One region of the Vibrio splendidus genome, then DNA from elsewhere that is predicted to be linked to it. Evidence: predicted binding sites of a transcription regulator. Region 1 holds the regulator's gene; the other holds the start of a gene.
What was found. Region 1 encodes MetJ, which represses methionine synthesis genes. Its sites were predicted from a motif close to TTAGACNTNTANANGTCTAA; they were not measured.

Region 1 (10,187 bases):
TACCAGTAATGATCAGCGAAGCGGTTTCATCCGCGACTGCTAGCAGTGCTTCTAATTTACGTAGAGCACGATCGCTACGCCAATCCTTCGCCAGCTCAACGGCAGCTTTGGTTAGGTGGCCTTGGTGCATTTGCAGCTTGCTTTCAAATTTTTCGAATAGCGTGAAAGCATCTGCCGTACCGCCAGCAAAACCAGCCAGTACTTTGTTGTTGTATAGGCGACGTACTTTACGGGCATTGCCCTTCATTACAGTATTGCCTAGAGATACTTGTCCATCACCCGCGATGACGACTTTATTATTACGACGTACAGATACAATGGTAGTCACGAGTAGGGCCTCTTAATATTTCTTATCTTTGGGTATAAAAAGTATATGAGGATGGTGCTCGGATAATTCAAGGAAGGGCGAGTGATGTCGCGCAACTTATCGGCGGAAGTTGTAAGGAAAACGGACTAAAGGGAGTAAATAAAAGAAAACCTCCACAATGGGAGGCTTTCGGAGTTTGGTTTTCGGCTTTTGCTAAGATTAAGACTGCGACTATCGCTAAATCTAATCGGTGTCTTTCCAAATAGCGCAAGGTTCGATTTTCGCCCGTTGCAGCTTATGACGATCGCGCTCGGCGTCACGCTTCAACTTGTATGGCCCTAAAACCACACGGTACCAGCTACTGCCGTCTTTTTTACGGATTTCACTCGAGATACCTTGGAACGCAATATCTAACTTGCGCGTTTCTGCCTGTGCTGACGTTTTGTAAGCGCCACACTGCATCACGTAAGGGATCTTAGAGATCTCTTGCTCTTTGGCTTTAACTTCAATCTCGCGGCTTGGCAGCGTTTCAACGTAGTCCCACTTCTCTTCAGGAGGCGGTGGAATCACTTTCGCTGGTTTTGGCTTAGGTTTTGGTTTGGTAGCCACAGGTGTTGGTGCTGGCGGCTCAGGATCATTACTCAATAAGTAAAGTCCATAACCAAAACCACCGGCAAGGAGGATCGCCAAAAGACCACTGCGCCAAGGTTTACGGCGAGGGGCTTGTTTCTTGGTCGGTTTTTTCGTGCCACGACCGCGCTTTACATAATCTCTATTAGCCACAAGACAATTCAATAGTTGCTGATTCTGTCCTCATGGTAATCCAGATTGCGCGAGGATAATAGTGCAGAAATGGAAGCGGCACATCAAAATGTGCCGCAGATTTATAAGGGTATTTCTGAGGGTTACATTCGAGGTGGTGCGGTGCTGCCTCTAACGACTAATTTAGCTTCAAGCAGACGCGAACCTGCTTGCACATCGTTGCCCTTCAATAGATCAAGCATCATCAACATCGCTTGGCGTCCAATCTCATAGCGAGGCTGAGAAATAGTGGTTAGCGGTGGATCGCAGTATTGAGCGAATTGGATGTCATCGAAGCCAACAATCGATAGGTCTTGAGGAACGCGTAAACCTAGCTTCTTCGTTTCTTGAATCGCACCAATCGCCATCGCATCGTTATGACAGAAGATCGCTGTAGGTTGTTCAGGAAGTGCTAGTAATTGACGAACCGCTTGCGCACCCGCTTCAAAGGTGAAATCGCCCACAGTGCTGTAAGCTGGGTTCATTGATACTCCAGCGCGGCGCAATGCTTGTTGGTAGCCTTGTTGACGGAACTTACACAGGGTTGCAGTCGTTGGTCCAGAGATCTGAGCGATGCGCTTATGACCTAACTGAGCGAGGTAATTCACGGCTTCAAATGCAGAGGTTAGGTTGTCGATGTGAACCGTTGGCAGTTCAAGCTCAGGTGCGAATTCACACGCCATAACCATTGGCGGTAAATTCTTTTGCTCAGGCTTACTGACATCAAACGGATGATCAGTGCCAAGCAGTAGCATACCGTCTGCTTGTTTTGTGAAGACCAAGTTAACAAATGAAGACTCACGCTTCTTTTGTTGACCACTGTCACCCAGTAGAACGAGGTAGTCATTCTCTACAGCGGCATCTTCGATACCACGAATGATTTCGGCGAAGTAAGGGTCACAGATATCAGGAACGATAGTGATGATGGTTTTTGATTCGTTGCGACGTAAATTTCTAGCTAATGTATTGGGTGAGTATCCAGCTTCAAGTACTGCTGTCTCAACTCGTTTACGAGTCGAAACCGAGACTTTTTCAGGGTTCATCAATGCACGTGATACCGTTGCCGTTGAGACGCCTGCTAGCTGGGCAACATCCTTCATTGTCGCCATAAATTAAACCCTCTTTTAAGTTCCTTTGTCGCCTAAGTATTTAAGGCGTGAATAATTAATACAATCGGATAGATATTATGAAAGTGTTGCTAACACTTTTTTTATTGCAATATTTTATTCGTTTCATCCGTGTAAAGTTACGGCTAGATTAACAAAAATCACATGACTAGTGTGAGGTTGCTCACGAGAAATATGAAATATTTGTGAACAAACTTATCATTAGTTTTAACCCAAGTAGGTTTAGCTCAAATCTTGCGGCTCAATATCGAGTGACCAACGGACTTTTTTCGCAGCAGGTAACATATTAATTGCCGGCTTCGCACTCATTAATAACTTCTGCATTAACGAACGAGTCTGAGTTTGTAGAATCAACTGCCAGCGTGATTTACCCGCTCGCTTGGCCAGTGGCGCTGGGGTGGGGCCTAGAACCATGCAATATTGGTCAAACAAGGGGTGCGATTCTAATGTATGACGAACTTGACGCAAGAACTCTTCCACCAAACGTGTGTCATTGGCTTCCGCTCTAAACAGAGTCATAAAGGTATAAGGTGGCAGCATCGCTTGTTTACGCTCGGCCAATGCGGTTTGGGCAAAGTGGTTATAGTCTTTGTGCAGCAACGCTTGTAACAAGCCATGTTCTGGATGGTGAGTTTGTAAGATAACCTCACCCGGCTTACTGGCACGGCCTGCTCGACCGGCGACTTGAGTAAACAGTTGAGCCAACCGTTCAGAGGCGCGGAAGTCACTACTATATAAAGAGGCGTCAACATCCAATAACGCCACAAGTGTCACGTCAGGAAAGTGGTGACCCTTAGCAAGCATCTGTGTGCCGATAAGAATTTGGTATTCACCTTTACGAATCGACTCGAGCGCGCTTTCTAAGCTGCCTTTGCGGCGGGTGCTGTCTCGGTCAATACGAATGGTTTTGTATTCAGGGAATAGCTGACCAAGTTGAGCCTCTAGCTGTTCGGTACCAACACCCACCGTCACTAAGTTCGCTGAACCACAACCTTGGCAATTGTGTACGATATGCTGCTGAGAACCACAGTGGTGGCAGCGCATTTCATTACTGTACTGGTGATAGGTGTAGTAGGCATCACAACGCTTACATTCTGCAGTCCAACCACAATCGTGACACATCAGTGCGGGAGAGAACCCACGACGGTTGAGAAACAACATCACTTGGTTGCCTGCTTTGAGGTGTCTTTGCATTTCAGCAATCAAAGAAGCAGACAAGCCACTTTCTAGATATTCACCTTTCACATCCAACACTTTATTGGTGGTCGGCAGCGCGACACCCGCACGTGAAGTAAGGGTGAGATAACTGTATTTACCGATCTGAGCGTTGTGCAGCGTTTCAAAGGCCGGAGTCGCCGAGCCTAACACAACCGGGATCTGCGCTTTATGAGCACGCATGATGGCTACATCACGAGCGTGGTAGCGTAGGCTATCTTGCTGCTTATAAGAGGCGTCGTGCTCTTCATCGACAATGATAATTCCCAGATCAGCGAAGGGGGTGAACAGAGCCGAGCGCGTACCAATCACAATGCCCGCTATTTTGTCTCGCGCTGATAACCAAGCATTCAGTCGTTCAGAATCGTTTAATCCAGAGTGAATCACCTCAACAGGCACATTAAAACGACGCTTAAAGCGATTAATCGTTTGTGGAGTGAGGCCTATTTCCGGTACCAAGACTAACGCTTGTTTACCTTGCTCGAGAATCGGCTTGATCATATTCAGGTAGACTTCGGTCTTACCTGAGCCGGTAACCCCCTCGAGCAAGAAGCAACTAAAATCGGTTTGGCTATTTACTGTCGCAATCGCGATCGCTTGTTCAGCATTGAGCTTCGGCTTGTCTTGTTCGTTTTCAAGTTCAACTGGCCATGGCTTGCGCTTCGGTTTTTTTTCTACCGACTCAATCCAACCTTTCTCTTCCAAAGTCTTAAGCACCGCGCTCCCGACTTCTTCATTAATGAATTCTTGATGAGGAACAGGGCCGTGCTCAAGCATGTGCATCACTTTGGCTTGCTTAACCGCACGACCAAAGCCTTGCATCAGTTGATCTCTGCCTGATGGGGTCAATTGCCACTCGACAAGCGTTGCGAAGTCGGCAGCTTTGCCTTTTCGTAAAGCGCTTGGTAGAGCATTAGCCAAGGTTTCACCCAGTGGATACTGATAGAACTGGCTGCACCATACCAAGAGTGAGTAGACCGATTCTGGCCAAACGGGTTGGTTGTCTAATAAGGCTTTAATGGGCTTGAGCTTGTCTAGATCGAATTCAGATTCGTTAACCAGAGCTGTAACAATACCAGTTAAGGTTTGTCGTCCAAAAGGCACAGAGACTCGTCCACCAATAATCGGGAATAGGTGGTTAGGAATCTTGTAATCGAACTGCTTGTCTAGTGGAACAGGCAGTGCCACGCGGGCAATCATTGGACGCATAAAGGGACAGCTTTATCTGAGTTGACGAGAGCGAACAGTCTAATGGATAAGGGCGTTAAATTCGAGGAGCAGTTTGGATGAGAGTATCGAGTTAACGCAGGAAGATAACGAGAGCCCGAAATCTCAGGCCGACAAAGGAAATAAAGAGGCTATTGGTGAAAAATGTATCAAATCAGTTGATCCTGCCTTATAGATTCATTACTATACTGCGCCTTAAAGGTATGGCTTTATCGCAGTTTAGTGATGCAGCGGTGTCTTTATTTTATTTTTTAACTACGTGTGGTGTACGGCTTAGAATCGTATAGCGACACGGCCTACTTGAGGTTATCCCATGAAAACTGGTATCCACCCAGAATACAAAGCAGTTTCTGCAACTTGTTCTTGCGGCAACACATTTGAGTTCAACTCAACGCTTGCAAAAGAATCTATCCACCTAGACGTATGTGACAAATGTCACCCATTCTACACTGGTAAGCAACGTATCGTAGATACTGGCGGCCGTGTTGATCGCTTCAACAAGCGTTTCGGTGCTCTTTCTAGCAAGAAGTAATTCTCGCTATTTAGACATAAAAAGGACACTTCGGTGTCCTTTTTTGTTGCCTGAAATTTAAGAAAACGCTGAATCTTATTCAGCCATCAACTTCTCGAAAACGACAGGCAACCCGCTTGAGTTTTGTTTCATAACTTACACCCCACACTCCATTCTCGAAATCCGCTCGAAAGTTCAACAAGCGACAGTAATTTCAACTGCTCACTGGTCTTATTAGTAGTGAAATCTCGTTTTTTAATGAGACAGAGGCTTTAACCACCTAGGAACTTTGAAGTACATCTATTAACATGAACAAGATCCCCCAAATAATAATATCCTAGGAACCTACACCTATGTCTGAAGACAGCCGCCAAGATCAATCCTCTCAAGCGTTATCGCCTCAAGAACAATTCCGTCAGCAAGCTCTTGATTACCATGAGTTCCCAATTCCAGGCAAAATTGCCGTAGAACTGACGAAGCCTGCAAACTCTGCAGAAGACCTAGCACTTGCATACAGCCCAGGCGTGGCTGAGCCTGTTCGCGAGATCGCACAGAACGTTGATAACGTTTATAAGTACACAGGTAAAGGCAACATGGTTGCAGTTATCTCTAACGGTACAGCGATTCTTGGCCTAGGTAACCTTGGCCCTATTGCTTCTAAACCTGTTATGGAAGGTAAAGCGCTACTGTTTAAGCGTTTTGCTGGTTTAGATTCTATCGATATTGAAGTAAAACACCGCACAATCGATGAGTTCATTGATACGGTTGCGAATATCGCAGATACATTCGGTGGTATTAACCTAGAAGACATCAAAGCACCTGACTGTTTTGAGATTGAGCGTCGCCTGATTGAGCGTTGTGATGTCCCTGTTTTCCACGATGACCAACACGGTACAGCGATTGTAACGGCTGCAGGTATGCTGAACGCGATTGAGCTTCAAGGTAAGAAGCTTGAAGAGTGTAAGATCGTTTGCTTGGGTGCTGGCGCAGCGGCGGTTGCTTGTATGGAACTGCTGATTAAGTGTGGCGCTCAGCGTGAGAAGATCTACATGCTTGACCGTAAAGGTGTAATCCACACTCGTCGTGAAGACTTGAATGAATACAAAGCGCTATTCGCAAATAACACGGACAAGCGCACGCTTGAAGATGTTATTGAAGGCGCTGACCTGTTCTTGGGCGTATCGGGTCCTAACCTGCTACCAGCTAAAGCACTCACGCTGATGGCTGATAAGCCTGTTGTGTTTGCATGTTCAAACCCAGATCCAGAGATCAAGCCAGAGCTTGCTCATGAAGTTCGTTCTGACCTTATCATGGGTACAGGCCGTAGCGATTACCCGAACCAAGTAAACAACGTACTTTGTTTCCCATTCATTTTCCGTGGTGCGCTTGATGTGCGTGCGAGCGAAATCAATGATGAGATGAAGCTGGCTGCGGTTAAAGCGATTCGTGAACTAGCGAAAGAAGAAGTTCCGGCTGAAGTACTCGCTGCTGCAGGTGAGACTGCACTGGAGTTTGGTAAAGGCTACATCATTCCTAAGCCAATGGATCCACGTCTACTTCCTCGCGTAGCAAAAGCGGTTGCAGTAGCGGCCGTTGAATCTGGCGTAGCTCGTATTGAGATGCCTGCTAACTATATGGCTTAATGCTTTAATAATTTAATAATTTAATAATTTAATAATTTAATAATTTAATAATTTAATAGCTCAATAGCTCAATAGCTTAAAAGCTGTTGCTCTATTGAGCGAAAAAGAATAATAAAAAACCGACTCATAGGAGTCGGTTTTTTTATGTCTATCATTCACAGAGCAGCTACCGATAACGTAGTGGGTGATGTGACAAATAAGGTTCAGTTATAGCGAATCAATATTGAAGGCAGTGACTGAGTTGTTTTTATTCTTCGTCAAACGCTTCGAATTCGATACCCATCTCTGTCATCAGCTTTTTCACTTCAGTCGGGATGTCGTCTGGACGGTCTTTACGGAGATCTTCATCCGTTGGCAGTGGTTGGCCTGTGTACGCATGTAGAAAGGCTTCGCACAGTAGCTCACTGTTTGTTGCATGGCGTAGGTTATTAATCTGGCGGCGAGTGCGCTCGTCAGTAAGAACCTTTAACACTTTTAGAGGGATAGAAACTGTAATTTTTTTTACTTGTTCGCTTTTCTTTCCATGCTCAGCATATGGGCTTATGTATTCACCATTCCAGTCGGCCATTGCGTACCTTCATCACTTTAGTTGTTAGAATAAATTAATAGTGGTGATTTTAGCGGGATTTACTGCCATAAGCAAAGACATATAGACGTCCAGAAGTGTTGACGTCTCACATTTATGAAAGTAAAGTGAATAACATATATCTAACACAGCCGCAGAATGCCGACAAGCCGCTGTGATTCTCAGACGCAAAACTTGTAAGGAAGCACCTATGAGCAGCCGGAAGCCAGCAACAATCGCAGTACGTACTGGTATCGAGTCAGACACGCAACACCATGCCGTTGTCCCACCTATTTATCTTTCGACTAACTATGGGTTTCCCGCTTTTGGTGAAGTGCCAAAGTACGATTACACCCGTTCTGGTAACCCAAATCGTGGTTTATTAGAAACGGCATTGTTTGAGCTTGAGTCTGGCAAAGGTGCAGTGGTGACTAACTGTGGCACTTCGGCACTTAACTTGTGGGTATCCGCTTTCTTAGGCGGTGATGATCTTATTATCGCACCACACGACTGCTACGGCGGCACTTACCGCCTGTTTAATACCCGCTCATTAAAAGGTGACTTTAAAGTTTTGTTCGTTGATCAATCGGATCAAGCAGCGTTGGATGCGGCGATCGCGCTCAAGCCAAAGTTGATCTTAATAGAAACGCCATCGAACCCGTTGGTTCGTGTGGTTGATATTGCAGAGACTTGCCGTAAAGCGAAAGAGGTTGGTGCTCTGGTTGCTGTCGATAACACATTTTTGACGCCTGTGTTCCAAAAGCCTTTAGAGTTGGGTGCTGATTTTGTTATCCACTCAACCACCAAATACATCAACGGACACTCAGATGTTATTGGTGGCGTTGTCGTGACGAAAACTGAAGAGCACGCTGAAGAGCTTGCATGGTGGGGCAACTGTATTGGTGCGACCGGCACACCATTTGATAGTTACATGACTCTACGTGGTATTCGTACGCTAGGTGCGCGTATGCGTGTTCACGAAGAGAGTTCACGTGAAATTCTGACGGCTCTGCAACAACAAGATCTGGTGGGCACTATTTACCACCCAAGCCTTCCTGAACACCCGGGTCACGAGATCGCGAAGAAACAGCAGTTGGGCTTTGGTTCCATGTTGAGCTTTGAGTTTGCGGGCTCTTTTGAAGCACTTAAATATTTTGTAGATAAGTTAGAGCTATTTTCTTTGGCTGAATCACTGGGTGGGGTTGAAAGCCTGATTTGTCACCCTGCGTCGATGACTCACCGTGCGATGGGCGAAGAAGCATTGGCAGAAGCGGGTGTTTCTCAACAATTACTGCGCCTTTCTGTTGGCCTTGAAGACGCGGAAGACCTAATCGACGATCTCAAGCAAGCGTTTGAAAAAACACAACGTTTTATTGCTGAAGGGGAGGCTTAATAATGGCAACCTTTCGCCAGCTACATAAATTTGGTGGCAGCAGTTTAGCGAACCCTGAATGTTACCAACGCGTGGTCAACATTCTTAGAGAATATTCATCAGCGACGGACTTGGTGGTGGTATCGGCCGCAGGCAAAACAACCAACCGCTTAATTGAGTTTGTTGAAGCGCTCGACAAAGATGGTCGTATTGCTCATGAATGCCTGCAAACTCTTCGTCAGTTTCAACTTGAACTGATTGAGGCTCTGCTTGAAGGTGAAGCTGCCTCGCAACTAACGGCAACCATTCAACAAGAATTCACCGCTTTGGGTGAGCTAACGGCTCCCTTGAGTGAAGCACAAAAAGCACAAGTACTGGGTCATGGTGAGGTTTGGTCTTCACGTTTGTTGGCGACGTTGTTGTGCCAGCATGACTTACAAGCGGTTGCTCAAGATGCGCGTGCCTTTTTACGTGCAGAAGCGGGTGCTCAACCTGAAGTTGACCGCGCACGCTCTTATCCTCTGATTAAAGAAGCCTTGGCGCAGCATGCACATTGCCGCGTAGTAATTACTGGCTTTATGGCTCAGAACTGCGAAGGCGAAACGGTACTGCTTGGTCGTAACGGTTCGGATTACTCAGCAACCGTGATTGGTGCTCTGGCTGAAGTTGAACGCGTGACAATCTGGAGTGATGTGGCGGGCGTATACAGCGCAGACCCTCGTTTGGTTTCGGATGCGTGTTTATTACCTCTGCTTCGCCTTGATGAAGCCAGTGAATTAGCTCGTCTTGCGGCTCCAGTGCTACACAGCCGAACGCTACAGCCTGTCGCTCAAAGTGCTATGGATCTCAGCTTGCGCTGCAGCTACCAGCCGGAGGCGGGCTCTACACAGATAGAGCGAGTACTGGCATCGGGGCGCGGTGCAAAAATTATTACCTCTTTGGATGAAGTTCTTATCGTGCAACTGACCTTTGGTCACGGCCATGATTTCGACCGTCTGGAGAGTGAAGTCCTTGAAGGGCTTAAGCGTGCTCAATTAGAGCCGCTTGCTTATGAATTAGAACCCGATCAACACTGCTTGCGCCTTGCTTACACGGAAGAGATCGCTGGTGGTGCATTAGAATATCTACAAGATCACGCGATTGAAGCTGAGATTAAACTGAAAGAAGGTTTTTCTCTGATTGCTGCAGTGGGGGCGGGTGTGACTAAGAACCCGAACCATTGCTACGGCTTCTACCAGCAGCTCAAGAGCTCGCCAGTGGAGTTTATCTCAGAAGCGAACTCAGGCTTAAGCTTGGTGGCTGTGATTCGTAAGAGTGAAACATCAAGCCTAGTGAAAGGCATTCACTCTCAACTGTTCCAAGCTCAGAAGCGTGTGGCGATTGCCTTGTGTGGTAAGGGCAACATTGGCTCAAGTTGGT
Region 2 (10,187 bases), 610 kb from region 1:
TTCAGAGTAGTTCTGTTCAATCTTAACGGCTGTATGCGCTTTAGATGTGGTTGCCCCACCAATCAGAAGGGGCAGTTTAAAGCCTTGTCTCTCCATCTCTTTAGCCACATGAACCATCTCATCCAATGAAGGAGTGATCAAACCCGAAAGACCAATGATATCGACGTTCTCTTCTTTAGCGACCTTAAGGATTTTTTCACATGAAACCATTACGCCCAGATCAATAATTTCGTAGTTATTACACTGCAAGACAACGCCAACAATGTTTTTACCAATATCGTGAACATCGCCTTTTACGGTCGCCAGTAAGATTTTTCCGTTAGTTGCACCAACGTCTTTGGTTGCATTAATAAATGGTTCTAGATGGGCTACCGCTTGCTTCATAACACGGGCAGATTTCACCACTTGAGGAAGGAACATCTTACCTTCACCGAAGAGATCACCAACCACGTTCATGCCATCCATTAATGGACCTTCAATCACCTCAATAGGGCGAGAAGCATTAACACGAGCTTCTTCGGTATCTTCAACAATAAAGTCGGTAATACCTTTCACTAAAGAGTGTTCTAAGCGCTTTTCTACTGGCCAAGTACGCCACTCTAAAGCCGATTTATCTTCAACTTTTCCAACTGCACGCTCTAGATACTCAGTCGCAATATCGAGCAAGCGCTCTGTTGAATCGTCCCGGCGATTTAGAACCACATCTTCAACGGCTTCACGTAAATCCTCAGGCACATTATCGTAAATCTCTAATTGCCCCGCATTTACAATGCCCATATCCATACCGTTTTTAAAACAGTGATATAGGAAGACCGCGTGAATAGCCTCACGAACGTAGTTATTACCGCGGAAAGAGAATGAAACATTCGACACTCCACCCGAGATCATCGCATGTGGAAGATCGCGTTTGATGTCCCCTACTGCTTCAATGAAGTCGACCGCATAGTTGTTATGCTCATCAATACCAGTAGCCACTGCGAAAATGTTCGGGTCAAAAATAATATCTTCTGGCGGGAAACCGACTTCATCAACAAGAATGTTGTAGGCATTAGTACAAATCTCAACTTTACGCTCTCGGGTATCAGCCTGCCCTAATTCATCGAACGCCATCACAATGACTGCTGCGCCATAACGACGAACCAGTTTCGCTTGCTCGACAAACTTCTCTTTCCCTTCCTTCAATGAGATAGAGTTAACGATGCCTTTACCCTGAATACATTTCAGGCCCGCTTCGATAACTTCCCATTTTGAAGAGTCGACCATGACTGGTACTTTCGAGATCTCTGGCTCAGACGCACATAGATTAAGGAATTTAACCATACACGCCTCAGCGTCTAGCATCCCTTCATCCATGTTGATATCGATGATCTGAGCGCCGTTCTCAACTTGCTCTCGAGCAACACTCAAGGCTTCGTCGTAAAGCTCTTCTTTAATCAATCGCTTAAATCGAGCAGAGCCGGTAACGTTAGTACGCTCACCGACGTTTACAAACAATGATTCCTTAGCAATCGTCAATGGTTCCAAACCAGATAAACGGCAAGACACTGGCAAATCAGGTAATTGACGTGGAGTTACGCCTTCAACGGCCTCAGCCATGTGACGTATATGTTCTGGCGTTGTACCACAACAACCACCAATTAGGTTCAAGAAGCCACTCTCAGCCCATTCCTTAACGTGTTCAGCCATATCTTCAGGAGAAAGGTCATACTCACCGAATGCATTAGGTAAACCCGCGTTAGGGTGAGCGGAAACGTTACATTCTGAGATACGAGACATCTCACCAACGTACTCTCGCAGTTCGTCAGGGCCTAATGCACAGTTCAATCCAAATGAGATAGGTTTAACATGACGAAGGGCGTTGTAGAAAGCTTCTGTTGTTTGCCCTGAAAGCGTACGACCTGATGCGTCAGTAATGGTACCGGAGATCATCACAGGAAGCGTGATGCCTACCTCTTCAAAAACAGATTCAACCGCAAAAGAACATGCTTTTGCATTTAACGTGTCGAAGATAGTCTCGATAAGAATAAGATCTGAGCCGCCTTTGATAAGTGCTCGCGTCGATTCGGAGTAAGCTTCAACAAGCTCATCAAAGCTAACATTACGATAGCCCGGATCATTAACGTCTGGGGAGATAGAACAAGTTCGGTTAGTTGGACCTAACACACCCGCTACGAAACGAGGTTTGTCTGGGGTCTTTGCCGTCCATTCGTCTGCCGCTTCACGAGCTAATTTTGCAGCTCTAAAGTTAATTTCTTCGCTAAGGCTTTCCATATCGTAGTCGGCCATAGCGATGGTTGTAGAGTTAAAGGTATTGGTCTCGAGGATATCAGCACCGGCTTCCAAATATTCCATATGGATATCTTTGATAAGCTTAGGTTGTGTAAGTACCAAAAGGTCGTTGTTACCTTTTAAATCACTATGCCAATCAGCAAAGCGCTCACCACGATAGTCTTGCTCTTCCAATTTATAATCCTGAATCATGGTACCCATGCCACCATCAATCAGTAAAATTCGTTGCTTCAACAGAGCGTCAATCTTTTGCCTTACATTACTTCCCACGGTACAACCTCATTCCTTTAATTATCTCTCCATCCTACCACACATTAAAAAGGAGTCTAGACGTCTAAAAGATGAAATTGATTACCAAGTCATGACAAAAAAATGTTTGCTATTTGAGCATGAGACAACGAAAATTCATATTCATACTTTGTTACATGTTGGGATCCCAATGTCGGTCTATTACACCTTATGCTTCTTGTCCGCAGCTGCCATGCTTATTGCTTTCGTGAATACCAAAATTGGTAAAATGCAGACAACCATCGCCATTACAGCTGGCTCAATGATGTTATCTCTATTAATTATCATTGCGGGACAAAACAATTGGTTCCAATTGGCTGACATCGCCTCAGAAACCGTTGCCAGTATCAACTTTGAAGATTTCCTCCTGAAAGGAATACTGGGATTCTTACTCTTTGCAGGTGGTTTAGGGATTAAATTACCTAATCTAAAAGATCAGAAATGGGAAATAACGGTACTCGCTCTTGGCGCTACACTGTTTTCGACATTCTTTATTGGCTTTGTACTGTATGGGTTCTGTCAGTTTATCGGTATTCAATTTGACCTAATTTATTGCTTACTTTTTGGCTCTCTAATATCTCCAACCGATCCAATTGCTGTATTAGCAATAGTGAAGAAGCTCGATGCTCCCAGACGAATCTCTACTCAAATCGAGGGAGAATCTCTATTCAACGATGGTTTTGGCCTAGTGATCTTCGTTACCCTATTTACCATTGCGTTCGGTACAGAAGCACCGACTGTGGGTAGCGTGACCATGTTATTCGTCCAAGAGGCTATCGGTGGTATCGTGTATGGCTTTGTTCTAGGTTTAGTATTCCATTACCTAATCAGCAACACCGATGACCACTCGATGGAGTTGCTATTAACCATAGGTATTCCTACAGCTGGTTATGCCTTTGCTGAAGTCCTACATGTATCAGGGCCGTTAGCAATGGTGGTATCAGGTATCATGATTGGCAACTGGACGCGCTTTATTGGATTCTCGAAAGAGAGTGAGGATCACCTAGACCACTTCTGGGAATTGATAGATGAATTCTTAAATGGCGTATTGTTCTTATTGATCGGTATGTCGATGTTGCTATTCAAATTCCACCAAGAAGACTGGATCTTAATGGCGTTCGCAGTACCTCTAGTGCTAAGTGCACGCTACCTAAGTGTTTTCTTGTCTTATATCGGATTCAAACGCTTTAGAACTTACAACCCTTGGTCAATCAAGATCTTAACTTGGGGTGGTTTGCGTGGTGGTCTAGCTCTAGCCATGGCACTTTCAATCCCTTCAGGTATCTGGGTTATTGAAGACAAGGCAATAGATGTTAAAGAGATTATCCTTGTCATGACATACGCTGTTGTTGTGTTCTCAATCTTAGTCCAAGGTTCAACAATTACTCCGATGATAGAGAAAGCGAAACAAGCTGAGAAAGAGTTAGATTAACATCTCAAAATATCAAACTAGGCTGCCTAATTTAGGTGGCCTTTTTTATACCTGATGAAAGTCAGATTCACCGATTTCCTCACTGAAAATCTAGCTGAAAGGTATACATGAACAATAGAACTTACTTCGATATTTTATGCACTAGTACTAGAGTAATCAGAAACCTTAATGTTGATTGGACACTAGATTTGGCCAGAGCCTAAATGAATACAAAGGATGTTGAATCATGATACATGACGACATGATAAACAGCGATCTTAGACAAAAATCTTGCTAGAAGTGAAGCATGCAAAGAACTCGTTCTTCTACAACACTAGCGAGTCTACCCACTAGAACAAACTTCAGTTGTATAAGCATTCCTTCCGGAAAAATAATGAGACTCAAGGCCTAACAGGTATAGCTTTAGTCACTACCAAAAACTACGGAGCGAGATAAGTGCTGAACGAAAGCTTCTAGTGTTCGACTAAGCCTTTAAATACGGCAAGGTTGTATTTAGTAGGTATCAAGCGATTCGATTAAATAGGGGAGCTAAAGGAGCACTTAATACTTCTACCGTTACATTAAAGGTGACAGGTATAAAAAAGACTCTAGCATTTCTGCCGGGACGCGCAGTCTAGAGCCTTAAATATGGTAGGACTGGACTGAGCCGGCACTCCGGAGATTCGACTGGGCTGGAGTTCCAGCTCACAACATTGCTTCGAATAAGCAACAGACGTAAAAAAGCCCCAGCATTTCTGCTGAGGCTTCAAATATGGCAGGGGTGGAGAGATTCGAACTCCCAACACGCGGATTTGGAATCCGCTGCTCTGCCAATTGGAGCTACACCCCTAAAAATTTTTATTACTTCAGATTCGAAAAAACCTCGCACTAGGCGAGGTTATCGAATAAGTGGCGGAGTGGACGGGACTCGAACCCGCGACCCCCGGCGTGACAGGCCGGTATTCTAACCAACTGAACTACCACTCCGCAGTGGTCAACTCACTAAGTGAGCGTCCATATCTCCAGGTCGGTCAACCTAAAGATTTAATTTAAAGCCTGGCGATGTCCTACTCTCACATGGGGAAACCCCACACTACCATCGGCGCTATTGTGTTTCACTTCTGAGTTCGGCATGGAATCAGGTGGGTCCACAATGCTATGGTCGCCAAGCAAATTTTAAAATTCGGAAAGCTGCTTCTCTATTTAATAGAGCTATAAAAGTATTTCTCTTCAAACTCATTCAAGCGTTTGGTATTTCTATTGAGTCCACAAAACCCCTTGGGTGTTGTATGGTTAAGCCTCACGGGCAATTAGTACAGGTTAGCTCAATGCCTCGCAGCACTTACACACCCTGCCTATCAACGTCGTAGTCTACGACAACCCTTTAGGACACTTATAGTGCCAGGGAAAACTCATCTCAAGGCTCGCTTCCCGCTTAGATGCTTTCAGCGGTTATCGATTCCGAACTTAGCTACCGGGCAATGCCATTGGCATGACAACCCGAACACCAGAGGTTCGTCCACTCCGGTCCTCTCGTACTAGGAGCAGCCCCTTTCAATTTTCCAACGCCCACGGCAGATAGGGACCGAACTGTCTCACGACGTTCTAAACCCAGCTCGCGTACCACTTTAAATGGCGAACAGCCATACCCTTGGGACCGACTTCAGCCCCAGGATGTGATGAGCCGACATCGAGGTGCCAAACACCGCCGTCGATATGAACTCTTGGGCGGTATCAGCCTGTTATCCCCGGAGTACCTTTTATCCGTTGAGCGATGGCCCTTCCATTCAGAACCACCGGATCACTATGACCTGCTTTCGCACCTGCTCGAATTGTCATTCTCGCAGTCAAGCGGGCTTATGCCATTGCACTAACCACACGATGTCCAACCGTGTTTAGCCCACCTTCGTGCTCCTCCGTTACTCTTTGGGAGGAGACCGCCCCAGTCAAACTACCCACCAGGCACTGTCCGTAATCCCGATTCAGGGACCAACGTTAGAACATCAAAACTACAAGGGTGGTATTTCAAGGACGACTCCATCACATCTAGCGACGCAATTTCATAGTCTCCCACCTATCCTACACATGTAGGTTCAATGTTCAGTGCCAAGCTGTAGTAAAGGTTCACGGGGTCTTTCCGTCTAGCCGCGGGTACACTGCATCTTCACAGCGATTTCAATTTCACTGAGTCTCGGGTGGAGACAGCGTGGCCATCATTACGCCATTCGTGCAGGTCGGAACTTACCCGACAAGGAATTTCGCTACCTTAGGACCGTTATAGTTACGGCCGCCGTTTACCGGGGCTTCGATCAAGAGCTTCGACCGAAGTCTAACCCCATCAATTAACCTTCCGGCACCGGGCAGGCGTCACACCGTATACGTCATCTTACGATTTTGCACAGTGCTGTGTTTTTAATAAACAGTTGCAGCCACCTGGTATCTGCGACTCTCGTCTGCTCCATCCGCAAGGGACTTCACTGATAAGAGCGTACCTTCTCCCGAAGTTACGGTACCATTTTGCCTAGTTCCTTCACCCGAGTTCTCTCAAGCGCCTTGGTATTCTCTACCCGACCACCTGTGTCGGTTTGGGGTACGATTCCTTACAATCTGAAGCTTAGAGGCTTTTCCTGGAAGCATGGCATCAATGACTTCACTACCGTAGTAGCTCGACATCGTATCTCAGCGTTAATGAAAGTCCGGATTTACCTAAACTTTCCGCCTACATACTTGAACCTGGACAACCGTCGCCAGGCCCACCTAGCCTTCTCCGTCCCCCCATCGCAATTGTAAGAAGTACGGGAATATTAACCCGTTTCCCATCGACTACGCCTTTCGGCCTCGCCTTAGGAGTCGACTTACCCTGCCCCGATTAACGTTGGACAGGAACCCTTGGTCTTCCGGCGAGGGAGTTTTTCACTCCCTTTATCGTTACTCATGTCAGCATTCGCACTTCTGATACCTCCAGCAGCCCTTACAGACCACCTTCAACGGCTTACAGAACGCTCCCCTACCCCACATACCCTAAGGTACGTAGCCGCAGCTTCGGTGTATAGCTTAGCCCCGTTACATCTTCCGCGCAGGCCGACTCGACCAGTGAGCTATTACGCTTTCTTTAAATGATGGCTGCTTCTAAGCCAACATCCTGGCTGTCTGAGCCTTCCCACATCGTTTCCCACTTAGCTATACTTTGGGACCTTAGCTGGCGGTCTGGGTTGTTTCCCTCTCCACGACGGACGTTAGCACCCGCCGTGTGTCTCCCGGATAGTACTTACTGGTATTCGGAGTTTGCAAAGGGTTGGTAAGTCGGGATGACCCCCTAGCCTTAACAGTGCTCTACCCCCAGTAGTATTCGTCCGAGGCGCTACCTAAATAGCTTTCGGGGAGAACCAGCTATCTCCAGGTTTGATTGGCCTTTCACCCCTAGCCACAAGTCATCCGCTAATTTTTCAACATTAGTCGGTTCGGTCCTCCAGTTGATGTTACTCAACCTTCAACCTGCCCATGGCTAGATCACCTGGTTTCGGGTCTAATCCTAGCAACTGTACGCCCAGTTAAGACTCGGTTTCCCTACGGCTCCCCTAAACGGTTAACCTTGCTACTAAAATTAAGTCGCTGACCCATTATACAAAAGGTACGCAGTCACACCACGAAGGTGCTCCTACTGCTTGTACGTACACGGTTTCAGGTTCTATTTCACTCCCCTCACAGGGGTTCTTTTCGCCTTTCCCTCACGGTACTGGTTCACTATCGGTCAGTCAGTAGTATTTAGCCTTGGAGGATGGTCCCCCCATATTCAGACAGGATATCACGTGTCCCGCCCTACTCGTTTTCACTGATTATGATGTGTCGGTTACGGGGCTATCACCCTTTATTGCGAGACTTTCCAGACTCTTCACCTGCATCATTAAAAGCTTAAGGGCTAATCCAATTTCGCTCGCCGCTACTTTCGGAATCTCGGTTGATTTCTCTTCCTCGGGGTACTTAGATGTTTCAGTTCCCCCGGTTTGCCTCCTGTTGCTATGTATTCACAACAGGATACTTGCTTATGCAAGTGGGTTTCCCCATTCAGGAATCCCAGACTCAAAAGGTTATTACTACCTAATCTGGGCTTATCGCAAGTTATTACGCCTTTCATCGCCTCTGACTGCCAAGGCATCCACCGTGTACGCTTAGTCACTTAACCATACAACCCGAAAGGGTCTCTATTTGCTTTCACTTTAAAAAGTGAAGACAAATAAGCGTATGGCAACTAACCAAGGTTTTTGGTTGTCATCAAGAAGGGTTAATTCCTGATAACTGTTTGCCGGACTCAATTGTGAATCAAACTAAAGTTTGATTCGAATACAAGACACTTGAATGTGTTTGTTGTGTTTATCTAATGAAAGATAAACATTGAGAACTTTTAAATTTGATTGAATTACTCGTAAGTAAATCAATCAGTCAGCTTTCCAAATTGTTAAAGAGCTAGATTTCTTTCGAAACCATTTTTAAATATTTTCAGATAAAAACACTTAAAGATGGTGGAGCTATGCGGGATCGAACCGCAGACCTCCTGCGTGCAAGGCAGGCGCTCTCCCAGCTGAGCTATAGCCCCATCTTTGTATCCAGTCGATATTGGTGGGTCTGAGTGGACTCGAACCACCGACCTCCCGCTTATCAGGCGAGCGCTCTAACCAGCTGAGCTACAGACCCAATATCGTCTCTTTTACTTTCTAAACCTAATCAATCTGTGTGGACACTCATCGTAAGTATCTTCGTATAAGGAGGTGATCCAGCCCCAGGTTCCCCTAGGGCTACCTTGTTACGACTTCACCCCAGTCATGAACCACAAAGTGGTGAGCGTCCTCCCCGAAAGGTTAAACTACCCACTTCTTTTGCAGCCCACTCCCATGGTGTGACGGGCGGTGTGTACAAGGCCCGGGAACGTATTCACCGTGACATTCTGATTCACGATTACTAGCGATTCCGACTTCATGGAGTCGAGTTGCAGACTCCAATCCGGACTACGACGCACTTTTTGGGATTCGCTCACTATCGCTAGCTTGCTGCCCTCTGTATGCGCCATTGTAGCACGTGTGTAGCCCTACTCGTAAGGGCCATGATGACTTGACGTCGTCCCCACCTTCCTCCGGTTTATCACCGGCAGTCTCCCTGGAGTTCCCGACATTACTCGCTGGCAAACAAGGATAAGGGTTGCGCTCGTTGCGGGACTTAACCCAACATTTCACAACACGAGCTGACGACAGCCATGCAGCACCTGTCTCAGAGTTCCCGAAGGCACACCTGCGTCTCCGCTGGCTTCTCTGGATGTCAAGAGTAGGTAAGGTTCTTCGCGTTGCATCGAATTAAACCACATGCTCCACCGCTTGTGCGGGCCCCCGTCAATTCATTTGAGTTTTAATCTTGCGACCGTACTCCCCAGGCGGTCTACTTAACGCGTTAGCTCCGAAAGCCACGGCTCAAGGCCACAACCTCCAAGTAGACATCGTTTACGGCGTGGACTACCAGGGTATCTAATCCTGTTTGCTCCCCACGCTTTCGCATCTGAGTGTCAGTGTCTGTCCAGGGGGCCGCCTTCGCCACTGGTATTCCTTCAGATCTCTACGCATTTCACCGCTACACCTGAAATTCTACCCCCCTCTACAGCACTCTAGTTCACCAGTTTCAAATGCAGTTCCGAGGTTGAGCCCCGGGCTTTCACATCTGACTTAATGAACCACCTGCATGCGCTTTACGCCCAGTAATTCCGATTAACGCTCGCACCCTCCGTATTACCGCGGCTGCTGGCACGGAGTTAGCCGGTGCTTCTTCTGTTGCTAACGTCAAGAGATAACGCTATTAACGTTACCCCCTTCCTCACAACTGAAAGTACTTTACAACCCGAAGGCCTTCTTCATACACGCGGCATGGCTGCATCAGGCTTTCGCCCATTGTGCAATATTCCCCACTGCTGCCTCCCGTAGGAGTCTGGACCGTGTCTCAGTTCCAGTGTGGCTGATCATCCTCTCAGACCAGCTAGGGATCGTCGCCTTGGTGAGCCATTACCTCACCAACTAGCTAATCCCACCTAGGCATATCTTGACGCGAGAGGTCCGAAGATCCCCCTCTTTGGCCCGTAGGCATTATGCGGTATTAGCCATCGTTTCCAATGGTTATCCCCCACATCAAGGCAATTTCCTAGGCATTACTCACCCGTCCG

Region 2: the regulator MetJ is predicted to act here: its motif matches at 2,608-2,627, upstream of metH (methionine synthase).

The regions. Positions count from the first base shown of each region.
Region 1 covers NZ_AP025508.1:3,587,052-3,597,238, reverse strand. The annotation lists gene hslV (ATP-dependent protease subunit HslV) at 1-328, opposite strand, end outside; gene ftsN (cell division protein FtsN) at 551-1,090, opposite strand; gene cytR (DNA-binding transcriptional regulator CytR) at 1,213-2,217, opposite strand; gene priA (primosomal protein N') at 2,458-4,659, opposite strand; gene rpmE (50S ribosomal protein L31) at 4,991-5,209, shown strand; gene OCU90_RS16145 (malic enzyme-like NAD(P)-binding protein) at 5,542-6,831, shown strand; gene metJ (met regulon transcriptional regulator MetJ) at 7,079-7,399, opposite strand; gene OCU90_RS16135 (O-succinylhomoserine (thiol)-lyase) at 7,608-8,789, shown strand; gene OCU90_RS16130 (bifunctional aspartate kinase/homoserine dehydrogenase II) at 8,792-10,187, shown strand, end outside.
Region 2 covers NZ_AP025508.1:325,644-335,830, reverse strand. The annotation lists gene metH (methionine synthase) at 1-2,559, opposite strand, end outside; gene OCU90_RS01600 (cation:proton antiporter) at 2,729-4,009, shown strand; tRNA gene OCU90_RS01595 (tRNA-Trp) at 4,762-4,838, opposite strand; tRNA gene OCU90_RS01590 (tRNA-Asp) at 4,899-4,975, opposite strand; rRNA gene rrf (5S ribosomal RNA) at 5,043-5,158, opposite strand; rRNA gene OCU90_RS01580 (23S ribosomal RNA) at 5,278-8,171, opposite strand; tRNA gene OCU90_RS01575 (tRNA-Ala) at 8,507-8,582, opposite strand; tRNA gene OCU90_RS01570 (tRNA-Ile) at 8,604-8,680, opposite strand; rRNA gene OCU90_RS01565 (16S ribosomal RNA) at 8,748-10,187, opposite strand, start outside.